Regions from separate parts of the Neomoorella glycerini genome, predicted to be linked through region 1. Evidence: riboswitches for the same ligand, from Rfam matches in the RefSeq annotation. Region 1 holds a riboswitch; each other region holds the start of a gene.
The links. A riboswitch is a leader RNA that binds a small molecule or an ion and turns the genes downstream of it on or off. The one in region 1 is predicted to bind cobalamin.
Positions count from the first base shown of each region.

Region 2: another riboswitch for cobalamin. It lies ahead of cobU (bifunctional adenosylcobinamide kinase/adenosylcobinamide-phosphate guanylyltransferase); the one in region 1 lies ahead of cobK (precorrin-6A reductase).
Region 3: another riboswitch for cobalamin. It lies ahead of MGLY_RS16990 (ribonucleoside triphosphate reductase); the one in region 1 lies ahead of cobK (precorrin-6A reductase).
Region 4: another riboswitch for cobalamin. It lies ahead of MGLY_RS16280 (ABC transporter substrate-binding protein); the one in region 1 lies ahead of cobK (precorrin-6A reductase).

Region 1 covers NZ_CP046244.1:2,988,942-2,996,587, forward strand. Annotated here, with positions in the region: gene MGLY_RS14935 (acylphosphatase) at 1-166, shown strand, start outside; gene MGLY_RS14940 (glycerol-3-phosphate acyltransferase) at 190-414, opposite strand; gene MGLY_RS14945 (hypothetical protein) at 646-1,086, shown strand; gene MGLY_RS14950 (energy-coupling factor ABC transporter ATP-binding protein) at 1,141-1,995, opposite strand; gene cbiQ (cobalt ECF transporter T component CbiQ) at 2,069-2,836, opposite strand; gene MGLY_RS14960 (energy-coupling factor ABC transporter substrate-binding protein) at 2,837-3,124, opposite strand; gene MGLY_RS14965 (energy-coupling factor ABC transporter permease) at 3,124-3,903, opposite strand; gene cobK (precorrin-6A reductase) at 3,917-4,708, opposite strand; cobalamin riboswitch at 5,148-5,340, opposite strand; gene MGLY_RS14975 (5'-deoxyadenosine deaminase) at 5,377-6,702, opposite strand; gene MGLY_RS18615 (xanthine dehydrogenase family protein molybdopterin-binding subunit) at 6,699-7,646, opposite strand, start outside.
Region 2 covers NZ_CP046244.1:2,835,535-2,843,180, forward strand. Annotated here, with positions in the region: gene MGLY_RS14185 (TIGR00282 family metallophosphoesterase) at 1-744, shown strand, start outside; gene MGLY_RS14190 (PHP domain-containing protein) at 841-1,683, shown strand; gene MGLY_RS14195 (translation initiation factor 2) at 1,732-1,998, shown strand; cobalamin riboswitch at 2,028-2,201, shown strand; gene cobU (bifunctional adenosylcobinamide kinase/adenosylcobinamide-phosphate guanylyltransferase) at 2,289-2,906, shown strand; gene cbiD (cobalt-precorrin-5B (C(1))-methyltransferase CbiD) at 2,937-4,034, shown strand; gene cbiE (precorrin-6y C5,15-methyltransferase (decarboxylating) subunit CbiE) at 4,024-4,674, shown strand; gene cbiT (precorrin-6Y C5,15-methyltransferase (decarboxylating) subunit CbiT) at 4,661-5,260, shown strand; gene cobI (precorrin-2 C(20)-methyltransferase) at 5,349-6,071, shown strand; gene MGLY_RS14225 (IS110 family RNA-guided transposase) at 6,712-7,646, shown strand, end outside.
Region 3 covers NZ_CP046244.1:3,411,224-3,418,869, forward strand. Annotated here, with positions in the region: gene MGLY_RS16980 (acyl-CoA dehydratase activase-related protein) at 1-386, opposite strand, end outside; gene MGLY_RS16985 (anaerobic ribonucleoside-triphosphate reductase activating protein) at 553-1,248, opposite strand; gene MGLY_RS16990 (ribonucleoside triphosphate reductase) at 1,270-3,354, opposite strand; cobalamin riboswitch at 3,463-3,628, opposite strand; gene MGLY_RS16995 (MerR family transcriptional regulator) at 3,729-4,112, opposite strand; gene MGLY_RS18945 (MerR family transcriptional regulator) at 4,348-4,653, shown strand; gene MGLY_RS17005 ((Fe-S)-binding protein) at 4,769-5,983, shown strand; gene MGLY_RS17010 (FAD-dependent oxidoreductase) at 5,991-7,646, shown strand, end outside.
Region 4 covers NZ_CP046244.1:3,257,382-3,265,027, forward strand. Annotated here, with positions in the region: gene MGLY_RS16260 (ABC transporter ATP-binding protein) at 1-200, opposite strand, end outside; gene MGLY_RS16265 (ABC transporter ATP-binding protein) at 187-1,137, opposite strand; gene MGLY_RS16270 (ABC transporter permease) at 1,151-1,984, opposite strand; gene nikB (nickel ABC transporter permease) at 1,981-2,919, opposite strand; gene MGLY_RS16280 (ABC transporter substrate-binding protein) at 2,919-4,277, opposite strand; cobalamin riboswitch at 4,619-4,812, opposite strand; gene MGLY_RS16285 (ISLre2 family transposase) at 5,075-6,505, opposite strand; gene MGLY_RS16290 (hypothetical protein) at 6,848-7,646, opposite strand, start outside.

The DNA.
Region 1 (7,646 bases):
CTATAATGGCAGCGTTGAGGGAGTTGTTGAAGGACCGGCCGACAGGGTGAAAGAATTCCTGGACCATTGCCGCCAGGGACCGGCTATGGCAGATGTCCGGGAACTGAAGGTCCAGTATGAAAAACCTCAAGGTGAAACCACCTTCAGGATCCGGGAGTCAATCTGAATAGAATTTCATATAGCTGATGATTACTTAGAAGGCCAAATTACTTCTTCTCCTTGATGGCAAATACAGCCGATAAGCGCCTCCCGGAGGGGCCAGTTGTGCCCGGCCACAGCTGCTAGGGACATCAGGACGGCAAGTGCCATTCCACCCCACTTCCACCCCAGGACCGCCAGCAGGTAACCTTTCGCCGTATCCCAGAGGAAGGTCGTTATACCTGCCGTCACGCTCAGGTTGCAGAGGACGTTCATGGTTTTATTTAACAATAGTTCTAAAAACGGAGATGGAGCGGAGATGGTACGGGGAGGGTGCGGGTTTCTTACTTAAGTCACATTTAATGGCTGCGGTTTAAGCGTCTTTTATCATGCCGCTGCAGTAATCATGCTGCCGGGAGAGTATGAAAATGGATCCCCCCTAATGGCCTCCGGCCGGCAAACAGCATAGGATATAATGGAACTGCGCGGTGAAAGGGGGGAATGCAGATGGAAGATCTCAGCCGCTTCTTCACTGTTATTGGCGCGGTCTTTGCCGCGGCCAAAGGCATTACCGACCAGGTCAAGGCCCGCTGGCCCTGGCTGGGGGAGCCTAGGGATGATCCCCGGGAGGAAAAACAGCGGGAGCTATGGGTAATTATATTTAACGCCGTTATCGCCGCCCTCCTGGCCGGCCTGGCCGCGATTGATGTCTTTGCCCTGCTGGGACTGAATGCCTTTGTCGGCTTGAAAGCTGCTTATCCTGGTCTTTATTCATTGATTAATATGGTGGCTGTAGGCCTGATGTCTACCTTTGGCAGTCCCTTCCTCCATGAGATCCTGTCGATCCTGATTGAATTCAAGGAAAATATTCGCCTGCGCAACCAGATGGCCACCTTACAGCTTTTGCCGGCGAAAAAAATCAGAACGCCCAGGGATGCAAATGACTGAACTCAACACTTCAAAGTTCCTGAGACTGTTTTACGACCCGGGCCGTGGACCAACTTAAATGGCCAATTTAGACCTGGAACGATAAGGAATGAGGCCCAGGAGCTCATCTTTATTTTTGGGGACTGGCGCCGTTGCCGGCAGCCAGCCTTTATTTTTCAGGTCTTCATAAACATCCAGCAGCCAGGGCCGGGCTAGATCAGCAGCTTCCAGGAGGGTCGTATTGCTAAAGATTTCGGCCGGCGTCCCGGCGCCGATTACCTGGCCGCGGGCCAGGACGTAGATATAGTCGGCCCAGGTATAGGCTATGTCTACATCATGGGTGGATAAAATAATCGTCTTTCCCTGGTGGCTGATATCTGCCAGCAAGGCCATGACCTCCCGGGTTGAGCGCGGGTCCAGGTAGGCCGTCGGCTCATCAAAGATGATGACCCTGGGTTCCATGGCCAGGACGCTGGCAATGGCCACCCGCTTTTTCTGGCCATAGCTTAAGAAATGAGTTGGCTTATCCTGGAGGCCGGCGATACCCGTTGCCGCCATGGCGGCTTCAACCCTTTGCCCTACCTCTTCCCTGCCCAGGCCCAGGTTTAATGGTCCAAAAGAAATTTCCTGGCGGACGCTGGCCGAAAAGAGCATGCTGTCGGGGTCTTGAAAGACGATGCCCACCTGCCGGCGTAAATCTGTTAAGGCTTTATGGCTGTAATTAATCCTGGCCCCGGCAAAGTAGATACACCCCTCCTGGGGCCTTAAGATGCCGTTAAAATGAAGGAAAAGGGTTGATTTGCCGGCGCCATTGGGACCCAGGACGGCAATTTTCTTGCCTTCAGGGATGCTCAAGGTAACATGCTGCAGGGCACGGGTACCGTCAGGGTAAGTAAAGGAAACCCTCTCTGCTTCTAAAAGGGCGGCCAAAAGGTCCACCTCCAGTCGGCATTGATTGGGGTCAAAAAGACACGAGGAGGAGCCGGCCTGAAGACGGCCGGTATTATGTAAGCAGCATTAAAATAACTAAAGCCAGGTCAAAGATGGTGGCCAGGTATAAAAAGGGCCAGGAGAAAGGATAAATAACCTCCAGCACGCGCAACTCTTCATCGTAGCCCCGTGCCGTCAGGGCGGTAAATAATTCCTGGGAGCGGCGGTAAGTCTTGATAAAAAGGTTGGCTGCCAGCTGGCCCAGGGAATGATAGGATGTGCGCAGGGAGGCATAGCCCAGGCGGGAAGCCTGGGCGGTATAAATGTCGTTTACGGTCGCCAGCAGGACAAAGATAAAGCGGTAGGTCAGGCTGATTAAATCCACCAGCAGGGCCGGGAGGCGCAGTTGCCTGAGGACGGTAAGGATATCTACCATGGGTGTTGTTAGGGAAAGAAAATAAAGACAGGCAGCGGCTCCCAGGGACTTGAGAAAAATTTTCCCGGCCAGGTACATGCCGGCTGGGGTGTAGCCCAAAGTCCAGTTCAGCAGGGTCACACCCTTAAGACCGGCCAGGGGCTGGTTGGAAATGGTGAGGGCGATCATGGCTACCCCAGCGACTAAAAAAGAAAAGGGCAGCAGGATAAGCTGCAGGTAAAAACGGGCCGGGATGCCGGCGACCCCAATGGCAGCCCCGGCCATCAGGGCGATGATAAGGGCTGGGATTAAAGGCTGGGGCGCCACCAGGGCGATCATGAGGGTTACCAGGGCAAAGGCTACTTTTTCCCCCGGGTGGATGTTCTTCAACCGGTTGCTATAGGCATACTGGTCAATGCTGAACATTTACTTTTGCTCCCGATGTTTCTTGCCTTTGCTGTAACCCAGGAAGTAGCAAACAATACCGCTGCCGATGGCGGCCTGGGTGGCAAAAAGGAAGGTCTCCACTTCTCCGCTGGGGGGCTCCCAGACGGGTTTAAACCAGGGTTCATAATCGGGACGGATCTGGGTAATGGCCTCTTCGGCCCGGTCGTCGGCACCGGCAAATTCCGCGCTGCGGTGCAGGAAAAAGGGTGCCGCCGCCAGGAGGATAACGATCAGGAGTAAGAAGAGATTTTTCTGGGCGCTACTCATTACTTGTGCACCTCCAGGTTGCGGCCTCCCACCGCCAGGGCCTTCTCATCTAAAATAGATAGCTCCTGCAATTCGTTTTTATTATAAGTGGCCAGCAAGTTAAAGACGATGACGGTTAAGATACCTTCGCTAATGGCCAGGGGTAACTGGGTAACGGCAAAGATACCCATGAATTTCAGCATAGACGCTAGCACCCCGCCGGGCTGGGCCGGGAAGGCCAGGGCCAGCTGCAGGGAAGTGGTGACATAGGTCATAAGGTCGCCCAGGGTGGCGGCCAGGAAGACGGCTACGGGCAGCGATCCACCCAGCCGCCTTACCAGGCGGTAAAGGCCGTAGGCCACAAAAGGCCCCACGACGGCCATGGAGAAGGTATTGGCACCCAGGGTGCTCAAGCCCCCGTGGGCGAGCAAAAGGGCCTGGAAGAGGAGGACGATACCCCCCAGGATGCTCATGGCTGCCGGACCAAAGAGGATGGCCCCCAGACCCACCCCGGTGGGATGGGAACAGCTGCCGGTTACTGAAGGGAGTTTCAGGGCCGACAGGACAAAAGTATAGGCGCCGGCCAGGCCCAGGAGCATTTTCAGGCCGGGATTGCTTTTTACAGTTTGCTGGATGGACCGCAGGCCCCAGAACCAGAAGGGCAGGACGACGACAAACCAGAAGGCGGCCCAGTTGAAGGGCAGGAAGCCCTCGGCGATATGCATGGCATAGGCCGGCCGGGCCAGGACGGCCATAGCCAGGAGAAGATACATGGTTAACCACGTTGTACGGCGGAACATCGTATGTACCCCCTTAGTTTTGAAAATCGGAATGGTCATCTTTTTTAAGAGGGGCGATCTTTTTCAGCAGGGCGACGGCTTCGGAAACTGTGTAGACAGGGTAACGATACTGAATGGAAGGCCGCTTGATTACTATTACCGGTATTTTTAGCGCCAGGGCGGCGGCAATTTTGGCCTCGGTACCGCCGGCCGGGCCGGCGTCCCGGGTGACGATAACACCGGCCTTACAGGCTTTAAACATGGCTTTATTCATTTCTTTAGAAAAAGGCCCCTGCATGGCGATAATATCGCGGGGCGTCAAGCCCAGGTCCTGGCATTTTTTAATTACCCGGTGTTCAGGTAATACCCTGACCACAATGCGTTTATCTTTAAGCAGGGGGTTTTTGACGAACACTTCCAGGTTATTAGTACCGGTAGTTAAAAAGATAGTCTCCCCCAACCTGGCGGCAGTCCGGGCGGCTTCTTCCCAGGTTGCCACCTGGTAGATGAGGCTGTCGTCCGGCAACCTTGTTTCTGCCCGTAAAAAGCGCAGGTAATATAGCTGTTGTTCTTGGCACCAGGCTTCCAGGGTCCGGGATAGGTGGTTGGGATAAGGAAGGGTGGCGTCAATGACTGCTTCCAGTTGCCTGCTACCCCCCAGGGTGGCTAAATTACCTTCCGTTAAGGGACCTGTTAATATTAACGTTGCACCATCCTGCCGGGCCAGTTGTTCGCCATAAGCACTGTCGGTCCAGGTAACAATTTGATAGCCTGCCTGCCGGAGGCTGCGGATTAACTGCCTTCCCTCACCGGTACTACCTACCACTAAAATCAAAACGCGCCGTCCTCCCTGTTGAAACTAAAAATCCCCGGCTGCTTTGCCGGGGAAACCGGTGGTGCCGCTAAACAGGCATGCCTAAATACACCACCTCCCCGGGTTGAGCCCCTGGTGGCATCAGGACAGGCTGGCCTATTGGCAGAGCATCATCGGTTGCTACAAGTTCCCGCTTCCAGGCGGCGTTTTGCGCAACCTCTCCCCTACCGGCGGCTGGATTTAAGCCCGGTCTGCTCGAGACCGTGCACCCATTCTGTATGCAATTTAAATAAACGATGCTGCTGCTGCTAACCTTCTTCGTTCTTCAGGTCAGTTGCCGCGACGCCGCGAAGAGGTTGCGGCATTGGGAACAACATAAAACCCCCTGCTCCTACAGAAGCAGAGGGTTTGCTTGCCATACTCTGGCCAACCACCCCCTATCCGGCGTAGGGGTAAAGGTTTCCAGGCAACCGGTATCCTGACTCGGGATCACGGCTCCGGCACCGCCTTCCCAGGTATTACCCAGTGGCTTTATGGCGCCTTGCTCCCCCTCACAGTGGCGGGACCGTGTCAGACTTGCACTGACTTCCCTGATTTGCCTGGAACATATTCATTTCAAAACTATTTTATCATAACTTGGATATGATGTCCAGGGGTTTTAACGTAAATCTGGCAGGAAGCTAAGCCAGCCCGGCCCTTCGCAAAACGCGCAAGACCGCTTTATTGGCTTTCTCCCGTACCTCACCGGCATCTATGGTCTTCAGTTCACCTTTCTCCATGACGATTTTGCCGTCAACCATGGTCAGGGTAACGTCTGAGCCTCTGGCCTGGTAGACCAGTTGGGTGTAGACGTCGACGCCGTCCGCCGGCTGGGTATGGAGGCCCTCCAGGGAAACCAGGGCCAGGTCGGCCTTCTTCCCTACTTCCAGGCTGCCGATGTCCTTTTCCATGCCCATGGCCCGGGCCCCGCCCAGGGTGGCCATTTCAAAGACCAGGGGTGCCGGCATGGTGGTGGGACCATGGAGGGGCTTCTGGATCAGCGCCGCCAGCCGCATTTCCATAAAGGCGTCCAGGTTGTTATTGCAGGGCGCGCCGTCGGCGGCCAGGGAAACCACCGTTCCCCGGTTCAGGAGATCCGGTACCGGGCAGATACCGGAAGCCATCTTTAAGTTAGAGGAAGGGCAGTGAACTACTTTAGTACCGGTACGGGCCAGGATATCCTTCTCCTCTTCGCTGAGCCAGATACAGTGGACCAGGATGAGGTCGGGGCCGGTGAGACCGATATCGTCCAGGTAGAGGACGTTGCGCCGGCCGTGGAGTTTTTCCACCAGGGCGCATTCACCCCGGTTTTCCGAAGCATGGGTATGGATTTTAACGCCGTAATGGCGGGCGAGATCCCGGACTTCCAATAATAATTCCTCGGTGCAGGAAACCACAAAGCGGGGCTCAAAGGCGTACTGGATGCGGCCGTTGTCGTAGCCGTGCCACTTTTCCAGCAGGTCTACGCTTTCCTTTAGCGAGGCCGCAGTTATTTCTTTAAGGCTGGCCGGGACGTCCTCGCCAAAATCCATCATCACTTTGCCGGTAATGGCCCGGATGCCGCTTTGAGAGATGGCTTCCATGGCCGCATCGGTATGATGGACGGTTTCCATGTCGACGATGGTGGTGGTGCCGCTAAGGAAGAGTTCACCGATGCCCAGCAGGGCTGAGTAGTAAAGGGATTCGGGATCGTGGGCTCCTTCCAGGGGCCAGATACGCAGGCGCAGCCAGTCCAGGAGTTCCAGGTCGTCGGCGCGGCCGCGGAAGAGGGCCTGGCAGAGGTGGATATGGGGCTGGATGAGGCCGGGGATGACCAGCTGGCCCGTAGCCTCGATGATCCGGTCGGCGGTGGCCGGCGTCCGGCCGATGGCGGCGATGCGGTCGTCTTCAATATAGATATTCCCCTGGAATACTTCCCTCCTGGGGTTCATGGTGACCAGGATGCCGTTCTTGATTAAAATACTCATTGCTCCTCTCCTTCTTTTGCCCGCAGGGCGGCCAGGATTTTTTCCGGTGTAACCGGTAACTCCGTAAGGCGAACTCCCACGGCGTTATAAATGGCATTGATAATGGCCGGTACGGTGGGGAGGGTGGCGGGTTCGCCCACTCCTTTAGCGCCATAGGGGCCGGTGGGTTCATAAGTTTCCACAATCAGGGGTTGAACCTCGGGCATATCCAGGGTAGTAGGTATCAGGTAGGTAGAAAAGGAATTATTAACGATCCGGCCCTGCTGCAGGTGGACCTTTTCCAGCAAGGCCATACCGAGGCCCTGGGCGATACCGCCTTCAATCTGCCCCTCTACCCCGAGACGATTTACTGCCCGGCCCACGTCGTGGGCAGCGAAGAGCTTTAAAACCCGCACCTCCCCTGTTTCCGTATCCACTTCCACTTCCGCAATCTGGGTGCCGAAGGCGTAGGGCCAGTAGGGAGCTCCCTGGCCGGTCTCCCGGTCAACGGCCGTGGTATGGGTGACGAAGGTCCCCTGCCCTACCAGGCGGTAGCCGGCCAGGCGGGCCCGGGTGGCAGCTTCGGGATAGGTTATTTGTTTCTGGGGATAACCCCTGACGTAAATTATTCCCTCCCTGGCGGCCAGGCCGGCAATGGTATTAACCCCTAAGAGGGTCCGGGTGTACTCAAAAAGGACTTCCCGGGCCTGGCGGCAGGCGGTTTTAACGGCATTGCCGGAAGCATAGGTCTGGCGGGTGGCCGCCGTCGTGCCAGCATCGGGGGTAGTATCGGTGTCAGCGGTGATTACTGTTACCCATTCATAGGGCACCCCCAGCTCCTCGGCAGCAATCTGGGCCAGGACGGTGCTGGAACCCTGGCCGCAATCTACTGCGCCGGTGCGGACGGTGGCCGTGCCGTCATCGTGGATTTCTACCGTAGCCGTTGAGACATCGGGAAAACCATT
Region 2 (7,646 bases), 150 kb from region 1:
CGTAAAGCCGTCCGGGAACTCCTGCCACCTTTGCTCCAGGAACACCGGCCGGATCTGGTGGTGGCAAACGGCGAAAATGCTGCCGGCGGCAATGGTATTACCCCAGATATTGCTGGTGAACTTTTTGCCGGTGGCATTGATATCTTAACCATGGGCAACCATGTCTGGGATAAGCGTGAAGCTATGACCCTCCTGGAGGAGGATGAGCGCATTGTCCGGCCGGCCAATTATCCTGCCGGTACCCCCGGCCGGGGCTATACCCTGGTAAAGGCTAAGGAAAACCTGCAGGTAGGAATTATTAATTTATCGGGGCGGGTGTTTCTAGCACCCCTGGAGTGTCCTTTTCGCCTGGGACGCCGCCTGGCTGAAGAAATCGGTGCGCTAACCCGCATCATTTTAGTAGACTTCCATGCTGAAGCAACTTCGGAAAAGGTTGCCCTGGGCTGGTACCTGGACGGCCTGGTAAGTGCCGTCATCGGGACCCATACCCATATCCAGACGGCTGATGCCCGGGTCCTGCCCCAGGGGACGGCCTATATTACCGATGTAGGCATGACCGGCCCCAGGGATTCTGTCCTGGGGGTGAAGACAGAGCTTATCGTTAAAAAATTTCTTACCCAGTTGCCGGTGCGTTTTGAAGTAGCTGGTGGAATTATTCAGTTGGAAGCTGTCCTGATAGATATTGATCCCGGTACCGGCCGGGCAACCGCTATCCAGCGGTTGCAACACTATGGGCCGGCATAAGTTAACCATCAAACAACGCTAAAAAAGCCTGCTTACCGGTAAGGAGGGCAGGCTTTTGTGTTACAATAACTAGCAAAAGATTGGAGCCGGGTAAAGATGGCAGCTGATTTACATACCCATACTACGGCCTCCGACGGCCGGCTGTCACCCACTGAACTAATCAGCCTGGCGAAGACAAAAGGGTTAACGGCCCTGGGTGTTACCGACCATGATACGGTAGCCGGCCTGGCAGAGGCACTGGCTGCCGGAAACAGTTATGGCGTTAAGGTAATTGCCGGGGTCGAACTGAGCACCGAATGGGAAGAAGGGGAGATCCATATCCTGGGTTATTATATCGACTGGCAAAAGGAAAGTTTGCTGGCTTTCCTGGAAACAATGCGCCAGGCGCGTTACCGGCGTACGGCCAGGATGGTAGGCCGGCTTAAAGAGCTGGGTTATGATATTAGCATGGGTGAGGTAGAGCAGGAAGTGCGGGGCGAGGCCATGGGCCGTCCCCATATTGCGGCCGTTCTAGTTCGCAAGGGTTATGTACCATCGGTGGAGTTTGCCTTCCGAACTTTGCTGGAGCGGGGCCGGCCTGCTTATGTCCCGCGGGCCAAAGTCTCACCTGCCCGGGCTGTGGAGGTAATATTAAAGGCTAGAGGGGTTCCGGTTTTGGCCCACCCGGGCATAAGCCGGGCCGATGGTCTTATTCCTGCCCTGGTGGGCAGCGGCTTGCAGGGTATTGAAGCTTACTATCCCCACCACGATGCCGCTGCCACCGGGCGTTACCTGGAACTGGCATCACGGTATAACCTGGTAGTAACCGGCGGGTCGGATTTCCACGGCATAGTTGATAGCAGCCATGCCGACCTGGGAGCCTGCCAGGTGGGCACAATCGAACTGGAGCAATTACAGAGGCGGGCCGAAAAGATTAAAGCTCAAGCGACTAAGGTTTGACTTCCGGGCATATATTTTAGCAAACTAATAATGAGGGGGGTGGGGCCGTTGGCTGGCAATGATGCAGGTGCCCTTTACCGGCGCATTCAAGAGCTGGAAAGCAAGGTGGAACAATTAAGGGTCAGCCGGCGTGTCCTGATGCGCCTGGTGGAAAAAAGCGAAGCCGAAAAGTGGGAACTGGTAAATCGCCTGCGCCAGGAAAAGGAACAGATCCAGCTCCGCAACCGGCGCTACGCCCGGGCCATCTGGGAAAAGAATAAAGAGCTGGTTTTGCTCACCAATAAGCTCCAGGGTCTATCGTTGCCCAGGGCTTGACTGATAGGAGGGGACGATTTATACTATAATTAACTTAATAGGGAACAGGTGCCTGACAGGTTAAAAGGGAATCAGGTGTAAATCCTGAGCGGTCGCGCCACTGTAACCGGGGAGCCTGCTTCAAGGCCACTGGTATTATACCGGGAAGGCGAAGCCAGGCAAGGAGCCGGAGCCAGGAAACCTGCCTGTTCATTTCACCCTCGCGTTAAGGGGCCGCAAGTTAGGTTATGTAACTCCAGCTACTTCGTGGGGGGCTGGAGTTTTTATTTTAGGATTTAGGAGGCCATACCTTGGGATACGGCTCGTTAATCATGGTAACCGGGGGTGCCAGGAGTGGCAAAAGCCGCCTGGCCGAAGAGCTGGCTGCTGCCGGGGGCGCAAAGGTAGTCTACCTGGCCACGGCTACCGTGGGCGATGCAGAAATGGCTGCCCGGGTGGACATGCACCGGCGCCGGAGGCCGGCCGGCTGGCAGACGGTAGAAGTTCCCCTGGCCGTAACGGAAGCCGTAGCCAGGGAAGGCCAGCGTGCCGGTACCATCATCCTTGATAGTCTGGGCATGTGGATTAGCAACCTTTTGAGCCAGGAAACAATTGAAGCAGAAGATAGCTGGGAAAAAAATATAGCGGCTATAGAAGCCATCATGGTTAAAGTCAGGGAACTGGCGGTCGTAGCCTGGCAGGTACCGGCGCGGGTAATTATTGTTACTGAAGAAGTGGGAATGGGACTCATTCCTCCCTATCCCCTGGGCCGGGTTTTCCGGGACCTCCTGGGCCTGGCCAACCAGGAGATAGCCAGCCGGGCCGACCGGGTCTACCTGGTGGTGGCGGGGCTGCCCCTGGTTTTAAAGGATAATAAAAGGGACGCTGCTGCCGGGGAGGAATTTCCCCGGAAATCCACAGGAAACTAAAGAGATAAACGCTGCCTGGAGGAAAAATCGTTGCAGAAGGAATTACGGCGGGGCTATACCACAGGTACCTGCGCGGCAGCAGCAGCCAGGGCGGCGGCCCTGGCTTTATGGCAGAAGCAGCTGGTGCGGGAGGTTACCCTTACCCTGCCCCGGGGAGAAAAGGTCACTCTACCGGTTACTGTCCATCATGGCCCGGACTGGGCCGAAGCCGTGGTGTTTAAAGACGCCGGTGATGACCCTGACGTTACCCACGGGGCTGCCATCCATGTCCGCGCCCGGAAAACTGGCGGGGGATTGACTTTACGCGGCGGGGCCGGCGTCGGGACAGTAACCCGCCCCGGCCTGGCCATACCTCCAGGGGAACCGGCCATTAACCCTGTTCCCAGGCAAATGATTACCGCGGCAGTAGCCGATGTAACCCCGCCCGGCCAGGGCCTGGAACTGGAGATCAGCATCCCCGGTGGCGAAGAACTGGCCCGGCGGACCCTCAACCCCCGCCTGGGGATTGAGGGCGGTCTTTCTATCCTGGGCACTACCGGCATTGTCGAACCCATGTCCGAAGAGGCCTACCGTACCTCCCTGGTACCCCAGATTGATGTCGCCCTGGCTGCCGGCTGGGAAACCCTCATCCTGACCCCCGGCCGCCTGGGGCAACGCCAGGCCGAGGAACGCTATCATCTACCGGCTACGGCCATTGTTTTAACCAGCAACTTTATTGGCTACATGCTGGAGGCCTGCGCCGAGCGCGGGGTGAAGCAGGTGCTCCTGTGGGGGCATGGCGGCAAGCTCATCAAGGTGGCAGGAGGTATCTTTTATACCCACAGTCGCCTGGCCGATGCCCGCCAGGAAATTCTGGCCGCCTGGGCCGCGGCGCGGGGGGCATCCCGGGAAGTAGTCCAGCAGCTTTTAGAGGTAACTACAGTTGAGGCTGCCCAGGAAATTATCCGCAACCATGGCCTGGGGAGGGAGTTCTGGGACTCCCTGGCGGCCCGGGCCAGCCAGCGGTCGGAGGCCCTTGTCCGTGGAGAACTCACAGTGGGCACGGTTATGCTAAACCTGCAGGGAGAAATTATAGGCTGGGATGGGATGGCCCGGCAAATACTGGAGGCGTGGGGTCATGGGAGCTGAAGGCCGGTGGCTGACCGTCATCGGGGTTGGACCCGGCAACCAGGAATACCTGACGCCGGCGGCCCGCCGGGCTGCGGCTGCGGCCGAAGTACTTATCGGTGGCCCCCGGGCTTTGAGCCTTTTTCAAGATTTGGAGTGCGAGAAAAGGGTGATCACTGGCGACCTGGAAGGATTACGTTCCTTTCTGTTACAAATACGCGGCCGCCCGGCGGCTATACTGGTATCAGGGGACCCCGGCTTTTACAGCCTCCTCTCGTGGCTCAAGCGCCAGTTTCCCGGAGAAAAAATTAACGTTATCCCCGGTATCAGTTCCGTCCAGCTGGCCTTTGCTCGCCTGATGCAGGGCTGGGAAGATGCCACTTTCCTGAGCTGCCATGGACGCTCCCTGGAGATCCTGGAACCATACCTGCCCCGGCTGGCTGCCGGGAAAGCGAGGCTGGCCATGTTGACCGGCGGGGCTAACACACCGGCAGCTATAGGTAAATACCTGGCCGACCACGGCCTCGCCAGGATAAAGTTGTGGGTGGGTACCGACCTGGGTAGCGATCAGGAGCAAACAATCTGGCTGACGGCAGCCGAACTGGCCCGGCAGCCCTTAACCAGGCCCGGGGTGGTGATAGCCGGTTATGAACCGGATTAACTGGCCCTACAGCACGCCGGGGATACCTGACCATTACTTTAGCCGCAGCCAGGTCCCCCTGACGAAAGAGGAAGTCCGCATCCTTACCCTGGCCAAAGCCCGTTTGGGTCCGGGTATGATCGTTTATGATGTTGGCTCTGGAACCGGGACCCTGGCCGTTGAAGCGGCCAGGCTGGTGGCTCCGGGACAGGTCCTGGCCGTGGAGGTAAACCCGGAGGCCTGTACCCTGATCAGGGAGAATGTAAAGCGTTTTGGCCTGGATAATGTCCAGGTGGTGGCCGGCAGGGCCCCGGCAGCCCTGGAGGGGTTGCCGCCGCCGGACCGGGTTTTCATCGGGGGTAGCGGTGGGCACTTAGACGAGATTTTAAGGGCCTGCCATGAAGCTTTGCGGCCGGGAGGCATTATCGTCCTCAATGCCATCACCGTCGAAACCTTGAGTACGGCCCTGGCCTTCGGCTATCATCAGGGTTACCAGGTAGAGGCCCTGGCAACCAACCTGGCCCGCCTGGAACCGGCCGGCCGTTACCACATCTGGCGCGCCCTTAATCCGGTATATATAGTGCAGCTGGTGAAAGATTGTCCTTAGGGACAGTAGTATACCGGGCTAATAATTGCGGTTGATTAATGAATACCATCAAATGATGGCATGGTGGGATAAGGGGTGGAGGCTTTTGGTGAGTGGAACCTTCTATGGCCTGGGGGTTGGACCAGGGGACCCGGACCTGTTAACCCTGAAGGCTAAAGCCATTTTAGAACAGGTACCAGTCCTGGCGGTACCGGTTTCCCAGCGGGGCGAGGAAAGCCTGGCCCTGCAGGTGGTCCGGCCCTTTCTTCGGCCTGAGCAGAAAATACTAAATCTTTTCATGCCTATGACCCATGACCAGGCTTACCTGGAACGTTGCTGGGATGCAGCGGCAGCAGAACTTTTGGCAAACCTTACCGCAGGCCAGGATATCGCCTTCCTGACTCTGGGGGATGCTTCCCTTTACAGCACCTATAGTTACTTAATGCAACGCTTACAAAAACTCAACCCGGATTTAAAGATTGTTACCGTTCCCGGGATCACTTCCTTTGCTGCGGCTGCTGCCAGTTTGAATGTACCCCTGGCGGTAGGGGACGAACCCCTGGCCATCATCCCGGCCCTCAAGGACCCGACTAACTTAAAGGAATACCTCTCCCTTTTCCCCAATCTAGTCTTAATGAAAGTCGCCCGCCATTATGACGCCATCGTTACAGTTCTGGAGGAGGAAGGTGTGGCCGAGCAATCGTTCCTGGCCAGCCGCTGCGGCCAGCCAGGGGAGAGCTTCAGTTGTGACCTTATAGCGGAAAAGGGTAAGAAACAGGATTATTTGTCGTTAATTATAGTCAAAGGCACCACCAACAAGGGTGATTGTTAACAGACAAGAGATAGAAAAGCTTCGGCGGCGATTATGGGTGGGGATATGTCCCGGAGCCGCGAATAGTGGAGCGCCGGTAACAGGACAGGCGAGGTGAGGTAACCGTTGCCGCCGCCGAGGACGCCTGAGCGTGCCCTGGCGAGGAATACAGAGTGACCTCATAGAAGGATCCAGGCCAGCGGAGCAGGAAGCCTTTTCATTGGCAATCCGCAGGCGGCGAGCAACGGTCCGAACCGAGCCGTAGTCCTGTCGGCGCGTAACTCCTGAGCGGCGAAGGGACATATCCCCACCAGAAGGCACCATTTTTAGCAGAACGCTATTTTGGGAGGAACGCTATTTTGGGAGGAGCCCCCCATGGGGGCTGGCGCCCCCTCCACGACACATGAAATAGGTGATAGTATAAGTTAAAACACTGCCATGAAAAGGATCGATTTCGCTCTGGTGCCGGACAAGGAGCCCGAGGAGGAGTCTGATCCAGACACCTTTAGGAACCACGAACTGTAAAGCAGGCCTCAACAAGGTAAAGTACCCGCCTTGGAAGGCTGAGCACGTGGAGGAGATTCTTAGACCATGGAGGTGTCTCTTGGCAGTAGTTAAATAAAAAATAAAAAAGAAAGAGGGGAAAGCAAGAAACCACGAAATGGAAGTAGTGTATGAACGCTGCTGTGGGCTAGATGTCCACAAGAAAAAGGTAGTGGCGTGTCTGATCACGCCAGGAGAAAAACAACTAAAACAAGAAATAAGAACCTTTGGCACCATGACCGAAGACTTAGAAGGGTTACGGGGATGGCTTTTAGAAAACGGAGTTACTGCCGTAGCCATGGAAAGCACCGGAGTATATTGGAAACCGATATACAACATTTTAGAAGGCCAAATACCAGAATTAATATTGATCAACCCCGAACACTTTAAAGCCTTAAAGGGGAAGAAAACCGACTGCAAAGACGCGGTGTGGCTAGCCGAACTTTTAAGGCATGGCCTGCTAGCAGGAAGCTTTATCCCGCCGAAAGAAATAAGGGAATTAAGGGAGTTAACCAGGTATAGGGCGGCTTTGGTAGCAGAACACAGCCGCGAGGTGCAAAGGGTCCAAAAGCAGCTAGAAAACAGCAATATCAAATTAAGTTCAGTAGCCACAGATATCATGGGCGTATCAGGGCGAGAGATACTAAAAGCGATGCTTAACGGGAACGAAGATCCAAAAGAACTAGCGCAAATGGCCAGGGGGAAATTACGCAAGAAGATACCAGAACTAGAAAAAGCCCTGGAGGGGAAAATAGAAGAACATACCCGGCTATTGTTGAAACAACAACTAGAGCACCTGGAGTTTTTAGAGCAACAAATCGAAGAACTAAATGCCGAAATCGAAAAAAGGATGGAGCCTTTTTTCGAAGAAGCGGGGAGACTAGCTGAAGTAAACGGCATAAAAAAAGAAGCAGCCCAGGATATAATTGCCGAAATAGGCGTCGACATGACCCCCTTTCCTGATGCTGACCATTTAGCCTCATGGGCAGGGGTCTGTCCCGGTAACAACGAAAGTGCCGGTAAACGAAAGAGTGGGAAAACCCGTAAAGGAAA
Region 3 (7,646 bases), 420 kb from region 1:
AGGTTGTGCCGCCAGGTGCCGGGCTTTTCCCGTTCGTTCCATTCCGGAGCCAGGACCTGCTCTTCCTGCAACCCCAGGCCGTTCCGGATCATGGCTGCCGCCCCGATAATCTTCGGGCAGCAATAATTATCCTTTTCCACGCTGGACAAAACTGGTATGAACAGGTAGTCTACCCCCGCGTCAACCAGTCTTTTAGCATGGGCAAAGTAAAGTTTTACGGAAACGCAGGGTTCATCTGTTGGGCAGCAGTTCATAGCCTCTACGGTTAAGGCGTCCGACAGTGGCGAAACAACAACTTCAGCTCCTAAAGTGCTTAGAAACCCCTTCATAAAGGGGAAAAGATAATAATAGGCGAGGCCTCGTGGTATGCCTACTCGATATGACAAAATCCGTCACCTCTTGCTATGCCCAATTATACCTCCTGTTGCAGGTTTTGTTAAGTTAATTTTTTCCTGCTGCTCCAAGGGTTTAGCGTGTTTCATCCCAGGGTGGTAAAGAAGGCCACAGGAATTCCTTCCTGTGGCCCGCATCTCTTTTGGCGACTTAGCATCTTCAAGCCCTGACTTCCACTTTAGCAGAAAAGGGCTGTAATTTTTGCGCGATATTGTTTAAAGTTGCCCCGGGATAAGGCCGGAGCGCCTGGAAATCTGCATCCAGCAATGTTCCGGCAGGCTGGTACTGCTGTAGTACATAACGCCGTGCTCCCCGCAGCAGCCGGCCTATGGCCAGGAGATCTTCCTCCAGTAACAGGCCGGGAACTACCGTGGTACGAAATTCGTAAGCGATCCTACTATTTTTAATGAGGGCAATGCTTTCCCTGACAGACTCCAGATCAACCTTAGTACCGGCTAAAAGGTTATACTTCCCCGGCGGCGCTTTCACGTCCATGGCCACGTAGTCCAGGAGGCCATCAGTCAGTAGTCTGGCCAGAATTCCCGGGTGCGTGCCGTTGGTATCCAGTTTGACTTTAAAACCGCAGGATTTCAGGGAGCGGATAAATTCCTCCAGGCCTGGCGCCAGGGTTGGCTCTCCTCCGGTTATACAAACGGCCTGCACCCAGGAGCGGCGCCGACTCAACAGGTTTAAAACCTCCTCAGGGCTGATTTCCGGCAAAGTAAAAGGACGTAGCACCAGGTCGGCATTGTGGCACCAGGGGCAGCGGAAATTGCACCCGCCATAAAAGACGGTGGTGCAGACCTCGCCGGGGAAGTCCACCAGGCTCGTTAACTGGATGCCTCTAATGGTTATGGGTACCGCCCCCTTAAAACATCAGGTGACAGGACGGAAGCTCCGCCGCTCCCGGAACTCTTCCTGCTTGCCTTTATTCCAGTTCTTTACCGGCCGGTAATAGCCGACGATCCGGCTCCAGACCTCCGTCTCCCGGCCGCATTCCGGGCATGTCCACTGCTCGCCGGAAAGATACCCGTGCTCGGGGCAGATGCTGAAGGTAGGCGTAATGGTTAAATACGGCAGGCGGAAATTATGCATCACCGTCTGCAGAAAACGCCGGCAGGTGGCGGTATCAGTCACCCTTTCCCCCAGGTAGGCATGAAAGACCGTGCCACCGGTGTATTTCAGCTGCAACTCGTCCTGGTGCTCCAGGGCGGTAAAAACGTCGTCGGTGTAGCCGACCGGCAGGTGGGTGGAATTGGTGTAATACGGTTCGTTGGCACCGGAAGTGATAATATCAGGATAAAGGCGCCTGTCCAGCCGGGCCAGACGGTAAGAAGTGCCTTCCGCCGGCGTGGCTTCCAGGTTGAAGAGCTGGCCGGTTTCCACCTGGTAGGTGGCCAGGACAGAACGCATGAAGTCCAGGATTTCCAAAGCCAGGCCCCTTCCCTCGCGGGTGTCTATGCCTTTCCCCCAAAAGTTTAAGAGGGCCTCGTGCATGCCGACAATGCCGATGGTATTGAAATGGTTCTCCCAGTACCTGCCGAAGCGTTCTTTAACCCGCCGCAGGTAGAACCGGGAGTAAGGATAAAGCCCCTGCTCCGTCAGCTTCTCCAGGATGTTGCGCTTGAGGAGCAGGCTTTCCTTTGCCAGGTCCATCTTCGCCTTTAAGCTGCTGAAGAACTCTTCTTTAGTTGCGGAAAGGTAACCCAGGCGCGGCAAATTTATGGTCACCACGCCGCACGACCCCGTAAGAGGGTTGGCGCCGAAAAGTCCGCCGCCGCGTTTCTTGAGTTCCCGGTGATCCAGTCGCAGATGACAGCACATGCTGCGGACATCCTCGGGCTTTAAATCGGAGTTGATAAAGTTGGCGAAGTAGGGGATGCCGTATTTGGCCGTCATGGCCATGATCTTGTTTGCCACCGGGCTTTCCCAGGGAAAATCAGGCGTGATGTTGTACGTGGGTATGGGGAAGGTAAAAATGCGGCCCCGGGCATCCCCCGCCATCATCACCTCGCAAAAGGCCATATTCAGCCAGTCCATCTCTTGCTGAAAGTCGCCGTAGCATTCCTCGCGCCGCTCGCCACCGATAATGACCGGCTCGCCGGCTAAAACCTGCGGCACGACCACATCCATGGTCAGGTTGACAAAGGGTGTCTGGAAGCCCACCCTGGTGGGCACATTGAGGTTAAAGATAAACTCCTGCAGGGCCTGCTTGACTTCCCGGTAGTCCAGGCCGTCGTAACGGATAAAGGGAGCGAGGTAGGTGTCGAAACTGGAAAAGGCCTGGGCCCCGGCGGCTTCCCCCTGCAAGGTATAAAAGAAATTGGCTATCTGCCCCAGGGCCGTCCGGAAATGCCGGGGCGGCGCGCTTTCCACCTTTTGCCCCACGCCGGCAAAGCCGCTTTCCAGCAGATCGGCCAGGTCCCAGCCACAGCAATAGGGCGCCAGCAACCCCAGGTCGTGGATATGGAGATCGCCCCTTTCATGGGCCTCGCGGATGGCCGGCGGGTAGACCTTTTCCAGCCAGTACCGGGAACTGACGGCAGCAATGATATGGTTGTTGAGGCCCTGGAGGGAATAATTCATGTTGCTGTTCTCATTAATCCGCCAGTCCTGGCCGTCAAGGTAGCCCTGGACCATTTCCTGCACGTTAACCAGGAGGTGGCGGAAATCCCGCCATTCCGCATGTTGTTGCCGGTAAAGGATATAGGCCTTGGCCGTCCGGGCATGGCCGTTCTCAATTAATACTTTTTCTACCAGGTCCTGCACGTCTTCGACGGTAGGCAGCCTGTCGACAAATTTTTCCGCTAGAAGGGCCGTCACCTGGTTGGCCAGCCGGCTAGCCAGGCGGCGGTCCTGGCCCCCGACAGCCAGGGCCGCTTTGTAAATAGCATTGATAATCCTTTCCTCGTCAAAGTCCACTACCCGGCCGTCGCGCTTGATGATCTTCCTGGGTATCATGATAAAATTTTAATCTCCTTTCGCCTGCCTGAATTAAAAACCCCAACCACGCCTGCGTAGCTGGGGTAAATTTCTCCCTTTACCTCACCTTCACCATGGCCGTGGTTTAACGGTGCAATCCCACGGGCAGGTCTCCTGGCTCGGGTTCAACGCTCCCTGCTGCCTTCCCGGGTTTAGACCCCAGTGGCTCCTTTAGCAGGTACTCCCCCTCACAGTGGCGGCACCGCGCCGGACTTGCACCGGCTTCCCTGGCACCCGCGAGAATCGTTTTCTGGTAATGTTCGACAAAGAAGAGGCAAATTCCTGCCGTTATAACTATCTCCCCTGGTCAATAATGGTTTTTATTCACCAGGAGCTATTTTTTCCTGTTGGAATTACTTTATTTCCCGGCTTCTATGGGGGCATGTATTACAAAGGGAGGGATCGTCAAAGGAGATCTGGCAGTAAGTCCCTTCCTCCTTCCAGCATGGCTTGGCGCACCCTATGCGTTCAGTCTTACGGGAGCAGGCCGGGCAGTCCTCATATAACCAGCAAGGATAAAAAGCCAGGTAGTGTTTGATGGAGTTTAAATTAAAGCCTTTATCGATGAGCTTTTGAATGAAGCGCAGCCGTTTCAAGTCATTATTTGAGTAAAGGCGCCGCCCGTTCTTGCGTGCGGGCTGGATGAGTTTATGTCTTTCCCAGACCCGCAGGGTGCCCGGCTGTATGCCCAGTAAATCGGCGACCACGCTGATGGTATATAACATTTGTTCCGGCATGGGAAGCCGCCTCGCTTAACAATCAGGTTATAATTATTTACAGTTTTATTTTACGTTAACTTATCATCCCAGATCAAGTATCGCTTTTCTCCTTTTGAGAACATATTTTTGCTATATCTAAATAACTTTGCTGTAATATTTTTTATAAGTTTATTGACATGATTATGTTCAAGAAATATGATATAAGTAAGATCAATAGTAAGCGGGGCGAAGAAGGCCGGTGTATCCCATCGGTATGGTTATCCAGGTCTTAGATATTTCTCCCCACCGCCTGCGTCGCTGGGAACGAAAGGGACTGGTCGTTCCCACGAGAAAAAACGGCCGGCGCTGCTATTCGGAACTGGATTTACAGCGGTTAATGTTTATTAAGCGCCTCCTTGATGGCAAGCACTGCCGGCTTGCAAACCTCCCCCATTATCTCGCCTTTTACCCCTGCTGGCAGGACGGTAAATGTATAAGCACCCCTCTAAAAGAGCCACATGAAGGGGCGCGTCCTTGCTGGCAAAAGAAAAACTGGTATTGCCCGGGACAGGTCCCATAACATCAAGACTGGCTACCAGTTCCACCGGAAAGTATAGTCAGGGTTACAAGGCAAGGAAATATCCGTTTTTTAACTTCTAGCACCATTCATTAAATTTTATACAGGAGTGTTGTTTATGTCCATTTTGCTGGCTGCAGAAGTGCCTGGCCCTGCAAAAATCTCCCGGGCCATGGGCGGGGCCAGCCTGCAGGCCTGCCTGGCCTGCGGCGTGTGCACCGGCGGCTGCCCTGCCGGCAACATCGGCGCACCGGTAGACCCCCGTAAAATGGTGCGCCTGCTCCTGCTGGGGATGGAAGACCGGCTCCTGGCGTCAGATATGATCTGGCTGTGCACCATGTGCGGCCGCTGTACAGTCTACTGCCCGGTGGGTGTGAATATGGGTGACCTGGTCCGGGCCGTGCGGTCGAAACTGGCGGCAGAAGGCCGCGTCCCCGTAAACCTGCAGAAAGTGGTAGACCTGGCTCTAGAGTCCGGCAATAATATGGGGATCAGCCAGGAGGATTACCTCGACACCCTGGACTGGATGCAGGAAGAGCTCCAGGCGGAGTTCGGCAGTGAGGCGGAAATACCCGTTGATAAGAAGGACGCCAGGATATTGTACGTTATCAACCCGCGGGAAGCGAAGTTCTTCCCCCTCTCCATCCTGGCGGCGGCCAAAGTGTTCCATGCCGCCGGCGAAAGCTGGACCCTTTCCAGCCGCTACTGGGACGCGACCAACTACGCCCTTTTCTCCGGGGACGACAAAGCCGGCGCTATCCTGGTGCAGCGCCTGGCCGATGAGGTGGAGCGCCTTGGCTGCCAGGAGTTGATCATGACCGAGTGCGGCCATGCCTTCCGCGCCATTCGCTGGGGGCCGGAGCAGTGGCTGGGGCACAAACTCCCCTTCAGCGTGCGCAGTATCGTCCAGCTCATGGCCGAATACCTGCAAGACGGCCGTATCCGCCTTGACCCCTCCCGCAACAGCGAACCGGTAACCTATCACGATCCCTGCAATCTGGGCCGCAAGGAGGGCATTTTTGAAGAACCGCGGCAGGTATTGCAGGCGGCGGTAGCAGATTTCCGGGAGATGACACCCAACCGTGAGAATAACTACTGCTGCGGCGGCGGTGGCGGCCTGCTCTCTTTGAGCGAGTTTGGCCAGGAACGGATGGCTAAAGGAAAGGTGAAAATAGAACAGATCCAGCGCACGGGAGCAAAGATTATCGCCACTCCCTGCCATAACTGCGTTGACCAATTGAACGATTTGTGCCGTCATTATCACCTCGATGTTAAGGCGAAAAACATAGTCGAGCTGGTAGCCGACGCTCTCGTAATTAATGGCAAGGAGTGAGGTATTGATGGATAAAAATGGTTCGTTGCCGGTAGCCGTATTGGGAGCAGGCATCGCCGGAGTCCAGGCGGCCCTGGACCTGGCCTGCCTCGGCCACCAGGTAATCCTGGTAGAACGCGCTGCCCGGCCGGGCGGTAAGCTGGCTATTTTGCCCAAGACCTTTCCCACCAACGACTGCAGCGCCTGCGCTTTGACGCCCTGGAATGGTTTCTTCTGTATACGCTCCCCGCACTTTATCAGGCTGGCTGGGGAAGATAAAATCGCCCTCTTGACCGGTGCTGAAGTTAAAAACTTAACCGGGAAAGCAGGCCATTTTTGTCTCCAGCTTAACCGGCAGGGCCGGGAAGAAACCATCAATGTGGCTGCCATCATCCTTTGTCCCGGTTATGAGGAATATTTACCCCCTAGTTTAAACGCCCGTTACGGTTATGGCCGTTATAGCGGTGTCTTGACAGGCCTGGAACTGGAGCAACAGCTGGCTAACAGTGGGTACCCGCACCGTCCCCCGGGCAAAGAGCCGGTGCAACGGGTGGCTTTCATCCAGTGTGCCGGCTCCCGCGATCCTGCCAACGGAGTGGCTTACTGCTCGGCCGTCTGCTGTATGTATGCCCTGAAGGAGGCCCTGATGCTTTATGAGACCGCTGCTGCTTTGAAACTCCCTTTACCACAAATAACCCTATTTTACATGGACCTGCGTACCTACAGCAAAACTTACCAGGAATATCTGGAGCAGGCCCGGCGGGAATACGGGTTAAGGCTTGTTCGTTCCCGCATTCACAGCATTATCCAGTCTCCAGGAGATCCCCGGCTGGTCATTCGCTATGCCCCGGAAAGCGGCCAGGCCCGGGTCGAAGAATTTGACCTGGCAGTACTGGCTACCGGCTTGCGATCGCCTGACGGCGCCCGGGACCTCGCTGCCAGGCTGGGCATTAAGGTCGATACCTATGGTTTCTGCCAGTCCCCTGCCCTTTCTCCCTTGGCCACCACCCGGGAGGGAGTATTTGTCGCCGGGGCCTTTAGCGGCCCCTGCGACGTAATCGACGCCGTCACCCAGGGCTCGGCCGCCGCCGCTGCCTGCGCTTCCTGGTTAAAAGAAGCAGGTTTATTTTATTGGAGTTCCCTGCCCCCTAAAATACAATTGGTTTCACTTCCTGGCGGCAATAGTATCCCGCCGCGGACCGGCGTCTTTGTCTGCGGGTGTGACCATCTGTCTGCCGGCCTGGATTTAAAGGAGCTGGAAGAATATAGCCGCTCCTTGCCCGGGGTTGCCTGGGTGGAAAGATTATCCCTTTGCGCCGGGGGGGCGGGCGAACAATTACGCCGGGCCATAAAGGAACACAACTTAAACCGGATTGTAGTAGCCGCCTGCAGTGCGCGTGCCCTGGAACCCCTGGTAAACACTTATTTGCGGCAGGCTGGCTTGCCGGGCAACGTAGCAAAGGTGGTTAATGTCCTGGATCATGCGGTCCGGATTTACAGTGGCCGGAAAGATCGCGCTACCAGAAAAGCCAGGGACCTGATGCGGATGGCAGCGGCCAGAGCATTGACTGCTCCTGCCGGCATGGTGGAGGAATGGTCAATAACACCCGCCGCCCTGGTTATCGGTGGCGGGGTGGCCGGCATGGTTGCCGCCCTTACCCTGGCCGATCTGGATTTTGAAGTC
Region 4 (7,646 bases), 270 kb from region 1:
AAAAACACCTTGCCTGAGGTAGGCGGGATTAACCCTAATATTAATCGTGCCAATGTAGATTTGCCGCAACCGCTTTCTCCCACTAAGCCCAAAGTCTCACCCGGGCGAATAAAAAAAGTAACATTGTCCACTGCCTGCAATGGCTTCTTTTTAAAGGTCCCTACCCAATAAGTTCTAGTCAGGTTCTCAACCCTGATCAAAAAACATACACCTCACCAGATTTCCTGCTATGGTTTCCATTAAAGGGGGATGTTCCTGCCTGCATACTTCTCTGGCATAACCACACCGCGGATGAAATTTGCAACCCGGAGGTAAATTAATCAAGCTGGGACTAAAACCGTCCAGAGGTTTTAAGCCATTGACAGGCTGAGCCGCTAGAAGAGCCCGGGTGTATGGATGCCGGGGTGAATTAAAGATTTGTTCCGCAGTTCCCAGTTCAACTATTTCTCCGGCGTACATGACTGCCACTTGCTGGCATAAACGGGTAGCCACTTTCAAATCATGGGTAATAACTAATAAGGTCGCCTTTGTCTGGGAAACCATTTGGCTTAAAACAGCCACCACTTGAGAGCGTATCACAGCGTCCAGACCCTTGGTAGGTTCATCGGCTATAAGCAAATCGGGTGCTCCGGTCATGCCGATGGCAGCCAGGACTCTTTGTTTCATCCCCCCGCTCAGCTGGTGCGGGTAAACCCTCATAGTATTTTCAGGGGCTGGAAGTTTAAGCCAGGATAGAATTTCTCTTCCCTTCGCCCAAGCCTGTTCTCGCGGCAAACGGTGGTGTAATTGGAGGGCCTCTGCGATCTGGATGCCTATCTTTAGAACAGGGTTAAGGGAAGATCCAGGATTTTGGGGAATCAGGGCGATTTTCTTTCCCCTTAAACGTTGCATTTGACCTTCTGAGAACTGCAGCAAATCCTGCCCGCGGTAAAAAATCTTCCCCTCAACCCGGGCATTCCGGGGCAGGAGGCGCATAACGGAAAGGCCGAGAACCGACTTGCCACAACCCGTTTCCCCGATGAGGCCAAAGGTCTTACCTTCTTCTAAATGTAAATCTACGCCCTCGACGGCCTTGACAACTCCATTCCGCGTATAAAAACTTGTTTTCAGGTCCTGTATGCTGAGGATGCAGCCCAATGCTCGTCCTCCCTTATCCCAAGCTCCTCCAGTTACCATGCTGTTCATTTCTGGCATCCAGCAAATCTCGTAAGGCGTCACCTAAAAGATTGGCGCCAAGGGCCGCCGCCACTATGCACATGCCAGGGGCAATCACAAGGAGAGGACGGCTACGGCAGTAAGCCCGCCCGTCGTTTAACATAACCGCCCAATCGGGCGCGGGGGGCTGGATGCCTAATCCGAGAAAACTCAATGAGGCTACGGCCAGCAGGAACCCGCCAACGCGCAGGGTGGCCAGGACCACCACCGGGCCTAAAATGTTTGGTAAAATATGACGAAGAATGATGTGCGTGCTGCTTGCTCCAAGAGCCCGGGCCGCTTCTACATATCCTTCTTCACGCACGCGTAAGACCTCGCCGCGGACAACCCTGGCAAAACCGGCCCATGAGGTTGTAACCATGGCAATGAACAAACTGTTTATGCCCGGGCCAAGTACGCCAGCAATTGCGAGCATCAAACTCAACCCTGGGAGAGCCAGCAGAATATTAATAACTACAGTCAATATATCGTCAATTATGCCCCCATAATAACCGGTCACCAGGCCCACGCTCATCCCTATCAGCATAGTGCAGGTGACTGCCACCAATGACATGATCAGGGCAATACGTCCACCATAAAGCAGGCGACTCAAGACATCACGCCCCAGAGTATCGGTTCCCAGGAGATGTTCCCTGCTCACTGGTGCGAGGCGGTGAGCAGGGTCTATGGCTACTGGATCATAGGGGGCCAGCAAGGGCGCCAGCAAAGAGACGAGTATCATTGTTAGCAAAAGCCCCGCACCCAGTAAAGCCGCAGGATTGCGTTTCATTCAGCGCTCTCTCCCAGGCGGACCTGAGGATTAAGCAGGCGATACAAGAGATCTACTATCAAATTGAGTGAAAGAAAAACTAGCCCCGTAAACACAACATAACCCTGGATTACTGGATAATCGCGGCGAAAGATGGCATCGACAGCCAGGCGGCCAATACCGGGCCAGGCAAAGATTACCTCAACCACCACCGAACCCCCCAGGATATGGCCGAGGTTTAAACCAATTACTGTCAATAGAGGAATAAACGCGTTGGGAAGAGCGTGCCTTAGAACTACAACACCTGATGATAAACCCTTTGCCCTCGCGGCCCTGATATAGTCCTGCCCCAACACGTCCAGCAAAGTAGCCCGGGTCAAGCGCATTAAAGTTGCGCTGGTGCCGGCACCGAGGACTATAGCGGGTAAAAGTAAGTGCTGCCAGGTGCCGAAACCGCTGGTAGGGAGTAGATGCAGTCGTTCGGCCGTCAAGCCAATCAATAAAATAGCGAGCCAGAAACCTGGCATAGAAGTTAGCGTAAGGGCGCCCGCCCTTCCCAGATGGTCCATGAAGGTGTCGCTCTTAATCGCCATCAAGACACCCAGCGGGATGCCAAACAAAACGGCAAAAGTAACTGCGGCAAGGGCAAGCAAAGCAGTAGCCGGCAGCCGGCTCAAAAGCTCGCCAGCCACCGGCCTTCCGGTCATATATGAAGTTCCCAGATCTCCCTGCAAAGCCCTGCCTACCCAATTCATATACTGTACCGGCAAGGGTTTATCCAGGCCCATTTGCTGCCGCATGGCCTGGATCTCCTCCTGGGTAGGTTCAGTCATCCCGCCCAGCCGCAGGACTTCTGCCGCCGGGTCCCCGGGGGCGATTACCCCCAGCAGAAAAGCAATAAGTGTTATTCCTAGAAGGGTTGGGATACCGGCCCCCAGGCGTCGCAAAATATACATCACCTTGATGCCAGCTCCATTTCCGGCAAGGTAGTGCCGTAAATAGCGGCTTCATAGCCGCGCAAGCGCTTATTGTAAGCGATCAGGTTAACATCATAGAAAAGGGGTATAATCGGTAGTTCCCTGGCTGTTATTTCCTGGATACGATTATAAATCTCTTTACGTCGTTTAATATCCAGTTCCTGTTCAGCCTTTGCTATCAAATTGTCAACCTCGGGATTGTTATATCCCAAGCTATAGTTTACGTTGGAAGCCCCTTTGCTCGTCGCAAACCAGCGGAAAAGGGTATCAGGTTCACCATTGGGGAGCCCTTGAATACGTAAGGCAATATGATAATCTCCCTTTTTCATAGCTTCGTTAAAGGCTGCCCCATCCAGCACCCGGATTTCGGCATCCAGGCCAAGCTGTTTTAAGTAAGATTGGACTAGCTCTGCCTGGGCTTTATAAGGATACCGGTCCAGGGCATAGGTGGGAATTATCACTACTACTTTCTCTTTCTTATTCCCCAGGGTTTCCCGGGCGAGCCGCTTCGCTTCTTCCGGGTTGTACTCGGGTTTAAGGTCCGAATGGAAAGGAGAAGCGTTGCTGAGCATGCTGCCTGCCGGCGTGCCGTAACCATAATATAACTCTTTTACAATAAAGTCCCGGTCAACCAGCAGGCTTAAAGCCTTGCGCATACGGACATCGTTAAAAGGCGGCTTGGTGCCGTTGGTCATTATATAATGGGTAATAGTTGAAGGGGCGGAAGACACGGCAAAACGGTTGTCCTTGAGCAAATCCCTGGCCTGGGCAGGCTGGATGGCTCCCAGATCCATTACCCCCATAATTTCTTCCGCTCTAAGCGCCGCCAGCCGCGTTTCGGGTTCCGGTATCACTCTCACCCGGATGCGTTTTGTCTTGGCCGCCTTGCCCCAGTAATTCTCATATGCTTCCAGCAAAGCATACTGGTCTTTTTTATGTTCTACCAGTTTAAACGGACCTGTACCCATCGGCAGGCTATTAAAGTCGCCGTTATCATTAAAATTACGTGGGCTGAAAATGGCACTATAAAAGTTAACCATCCTGAAAGGCAAAGTGGGCTGGGGTTTTTCGAAAGTGAGGCGCACGGTGTAAGTATCAATTTTAACAACCTGCTTCAACCCCGGATAAGCTTCTTTGATGTTAAATGAATAAAAGGGCGATGTCCGCGGGCTGATCTTCTGGTAACGATTAAAATTAGCAATAACGGCATCGGCATCAAAAGCAACGCCATCATGGAACTTTACGCCCTGGCGGAGCTTAAACGTCCATTCCCGGCCATCGCGGGACATCTCCCAGGCCTCGGCCAGGCACGGCGCCGGTTGCCCGTGATTATCCAAGGTAATAAGTGGCTCCCAAACATGAAGAATAGAGCTAGTATAATAAGGGTCTTTAGCTCCGGGCGCAAGGTCACGTGGAGCGGCCAGAACAACTTCTGCAGTAACTTCTTTGCTTTCCCGTGTACAACCAGAGATAAACAAGGGAAGGCTTATAATTAAAAAAAGAATCATCAATACAACTAAACTACTGCTTTTAGCAGGTCTATAAAAAATTGATTTAGACCACTTATGCATAAATAGCAATCCTCCTTTTTAAGGTTCTTTAAAGCAACATAAAATCCATGTTTTCCTGCCGGCAAAAATGCAAAATAAAAACTCACCTCCCTATCCGCGCAGGTTGGTCAGGCAAAGGGCAACAGGCAGGTTTCCTGGCTCAGGTTCATTGGCACCCCACGTCTTCCCAGGCTATAAAAGCCCAGTGACCCATGGGTGGGGCTCCTCACCTTTACAGTGGCGGGACCGCGCCGGATTCGCACCGGCTTCCCTTTTAACTTTTACCCCTCGAGGTAAAAGCACCCGTTCCTCAGCTGATATACATAAATTTAATAAATTTAATATTAAGTTTAGCATGATTGATGACGTTTGTCTACGGTCAGGGTTTTGATAGTACGTGTCAAGATGTAGTAGGCAAAAAGAGACCTCACATAAAAATCCCATATATATCCAACACCTTTTCCGGCTCCGGAGTATTGTGCAGTAATTCTCTGCGCCTGTCAAGGTTAAAGCCTGCGGCCGCCTACGGCGACCTTGACAGGCTTCGCGAATTACTGCCTGCTCTAATTAAGCCGGAAAAGGGGTTAGAATATAGCTCCACTAATTCTTGTTAGTTGCCTCAAGGTATATTTAACCCAATCTGTTCCCGCCTCAGGGCCAACAAGGGCTGGTACTCTCTTCCTTAACCATGCTTCTACGTCTTCTTTAACTATCTTCTTTTCTTTTATTACTTTAACGGGATTCTTTTCTACTTGTGGCATCTTCTTTTCTAGCCATGCGGCTAATTCTCCATTGGCTTTGAGCATAAGTAATGCTACCATGGCCGTTGCTCCTGCTTCGCTCCAGCTCATTCCCCTCTTTTTCATGCGAATGGCTATTTTTTTGTCTACTGTTGTTTCGGCTACGCCCATCCCGTATAACTTTAGCCCTTCCAGTTGTCGTGGTAACCGCAAGCGGTAATCTAACAGGTTATCGCGATATCTTTGACAGTAGTCATATACTTTTTGGCGTTGTTGCTTGTTTTTGCGGTTCGGTGCTTCTTCTATGAGTGCTTCCATGGTGTCCAAAAAGACCTGCTCTTGACCTTTGGCTAAAATCTCCATTAATCCTCGCGCTGTTTCGTTCCCATAAGCCTGCCTTATATCCCGGTGGAGGTGGTAGCGGTCCAATTGTACAATGGCTCCTGGTAACTGTTCTTTGGCTGTCTTCTGGATCCAGCTGGCTCCGTCGCCATTGACCACATATATTGTTTTTTCGTCTATCTCGTAGTACCTGGCTATTTCCGTGGTGAGGGCTTCCCAAAATTGTTCTCCATCTTCATAGATGCCCATTACTACCCGCGGGTTCTTGAGATGCCGGGCATTCCCTTTTTCTATCCACCCTTCGTATACTATTCCTACTTTTACTTCTATCCGCTCTTGCTTGCTCCTTTGCAGGGGAATCATTATGCCATCGGCTTCGATAAATAGTGCCGGTACTTTTTTCTTTTTGCCTTGGGGCTCTTCCCCGCTCACGAATAGCTTGTTGCGCAGGGCTTCTTGCAGTCCTTTTTGTTCCAGTCCATTTCGTTTTACTTCGCTATGGATGGTCATATGGCTTAATTGGCCCATCCCTGCTTCGGCCATTATTTCCGCTGCCTGCCTGAAGGGTAACCGGGTTGCCAGCGATACGGCTAATTTGAGCAGTCTTCCTGTCAGGCGCTTTCCTTGGCGTAAGTTCAGGGCTTCGTCTAACAGAAACCTTCCCTCGCCTCTTTTCTTTTTGCGCGTCGCTTTGACATATAGTCGGCGCTTAAAGGTTATATCCCCGTACAGGCAGGTGATTGTGCGGTAGCGGAAGCCAGCTATCCTATATCTCTTGGGTTTTGCTGGCATAAGGGCATCATCCAGGGCTTCCAGTACGGCTACCAATAATCGCCTGGCTATTTGCAGGATAACTTCTTCTAGAGTGTTGAAATTCTCGATACCATCTAATAAACTAAAGATGGTAGCGGTACTGGTATTACCGTTTACCATAAAGAGACCTCACTCCTTTTACGGTGTTTTTCTTCTTGTGAGGTCTCTTTTCTCTTTTTTGCTCCTTTTTCCTCCTGCCTACTGTAATTTTACACTAACGTTTTGATACAGTGCTGACGCATGAAAATATATAAAGACAAAGTTCAGGGACCAAAATCAGGCGAACGAACAGTGAGAACTCAAAAAGGGGAGGTAGGTACCCTCTATAAACGATAAAAAAGCTCCGAACAGGAAAAAAGAGGGGTAAAATTGAGTACAGCAAAGCAAGCCATCTTTATGTAAGCGGCTATAAGCTACTTGAAGGTAAAGAATTAAGTTGTCGCTGACGCAGAGATTAAAGTTTCAAAAGGCCAAGCGTATTCTGGGCGGCTTAGTGCAGAGAGCCAACAATTGGTCGCGATCAATCCAGGGGTTGCTCCAAGTCTCCCGGAGGAACTTAAGGGTTCCCCTGAAGCCCAATTGTCGAACTTTCTCCACCAGGGCTTCCGTATGTAGTGTCAAGATATTTAACAGATGTCCCAGGTGCATAAGCAAATGCCAGTTTTTCATTGCCGTCCAGTTCAGAGAGAAAGCATGTTCATACTGATAACCTTGATGTTTTTCTACCAGGATATTTTCTTCAATGTTCCAGCGGTGGCGGGCCCCATGATTGCAGCGGGCGATGATATTCTTTTTGGTGAAAGGTCGCGAGGATACCCAGGCCCAATGGGCTTCCTTTTTTTCGCCTTTCTCTTCCCACGTCTCTGTACATCCCGCTACATGAATTTTGAACCGCCGCCAGGCTCCGGAAGCCTCCTGGAACTCATAGTCGATATCGTTGGCCCACCAGAAGTTTTGCTCTCTGTTCCCCCAATGATACTTGAGTTTCTGGTCCTTTTCCAGTTTTCTAAGGCCTCCCGCCTCTTCCCAGACACTTTTCAGGCGGTCCTGGGGTAGGATAAACATAAAGTCCAGATGTAATTGGCGGCACAGGGCCATCATGGGTCCATTGGCGTACAGGCCATCGGCTACTACCATGATACGTAGCTTGGGAAAGGCTTTGCGCAGGCGTGTCAGCAGCCTTTTGCCGGCTTTTAGTTCGCAATCCTGCTTGGTGAAGGCCTCTTTTTCCCCTATAGGGTTCTCGCAGAACTCGGTGAGC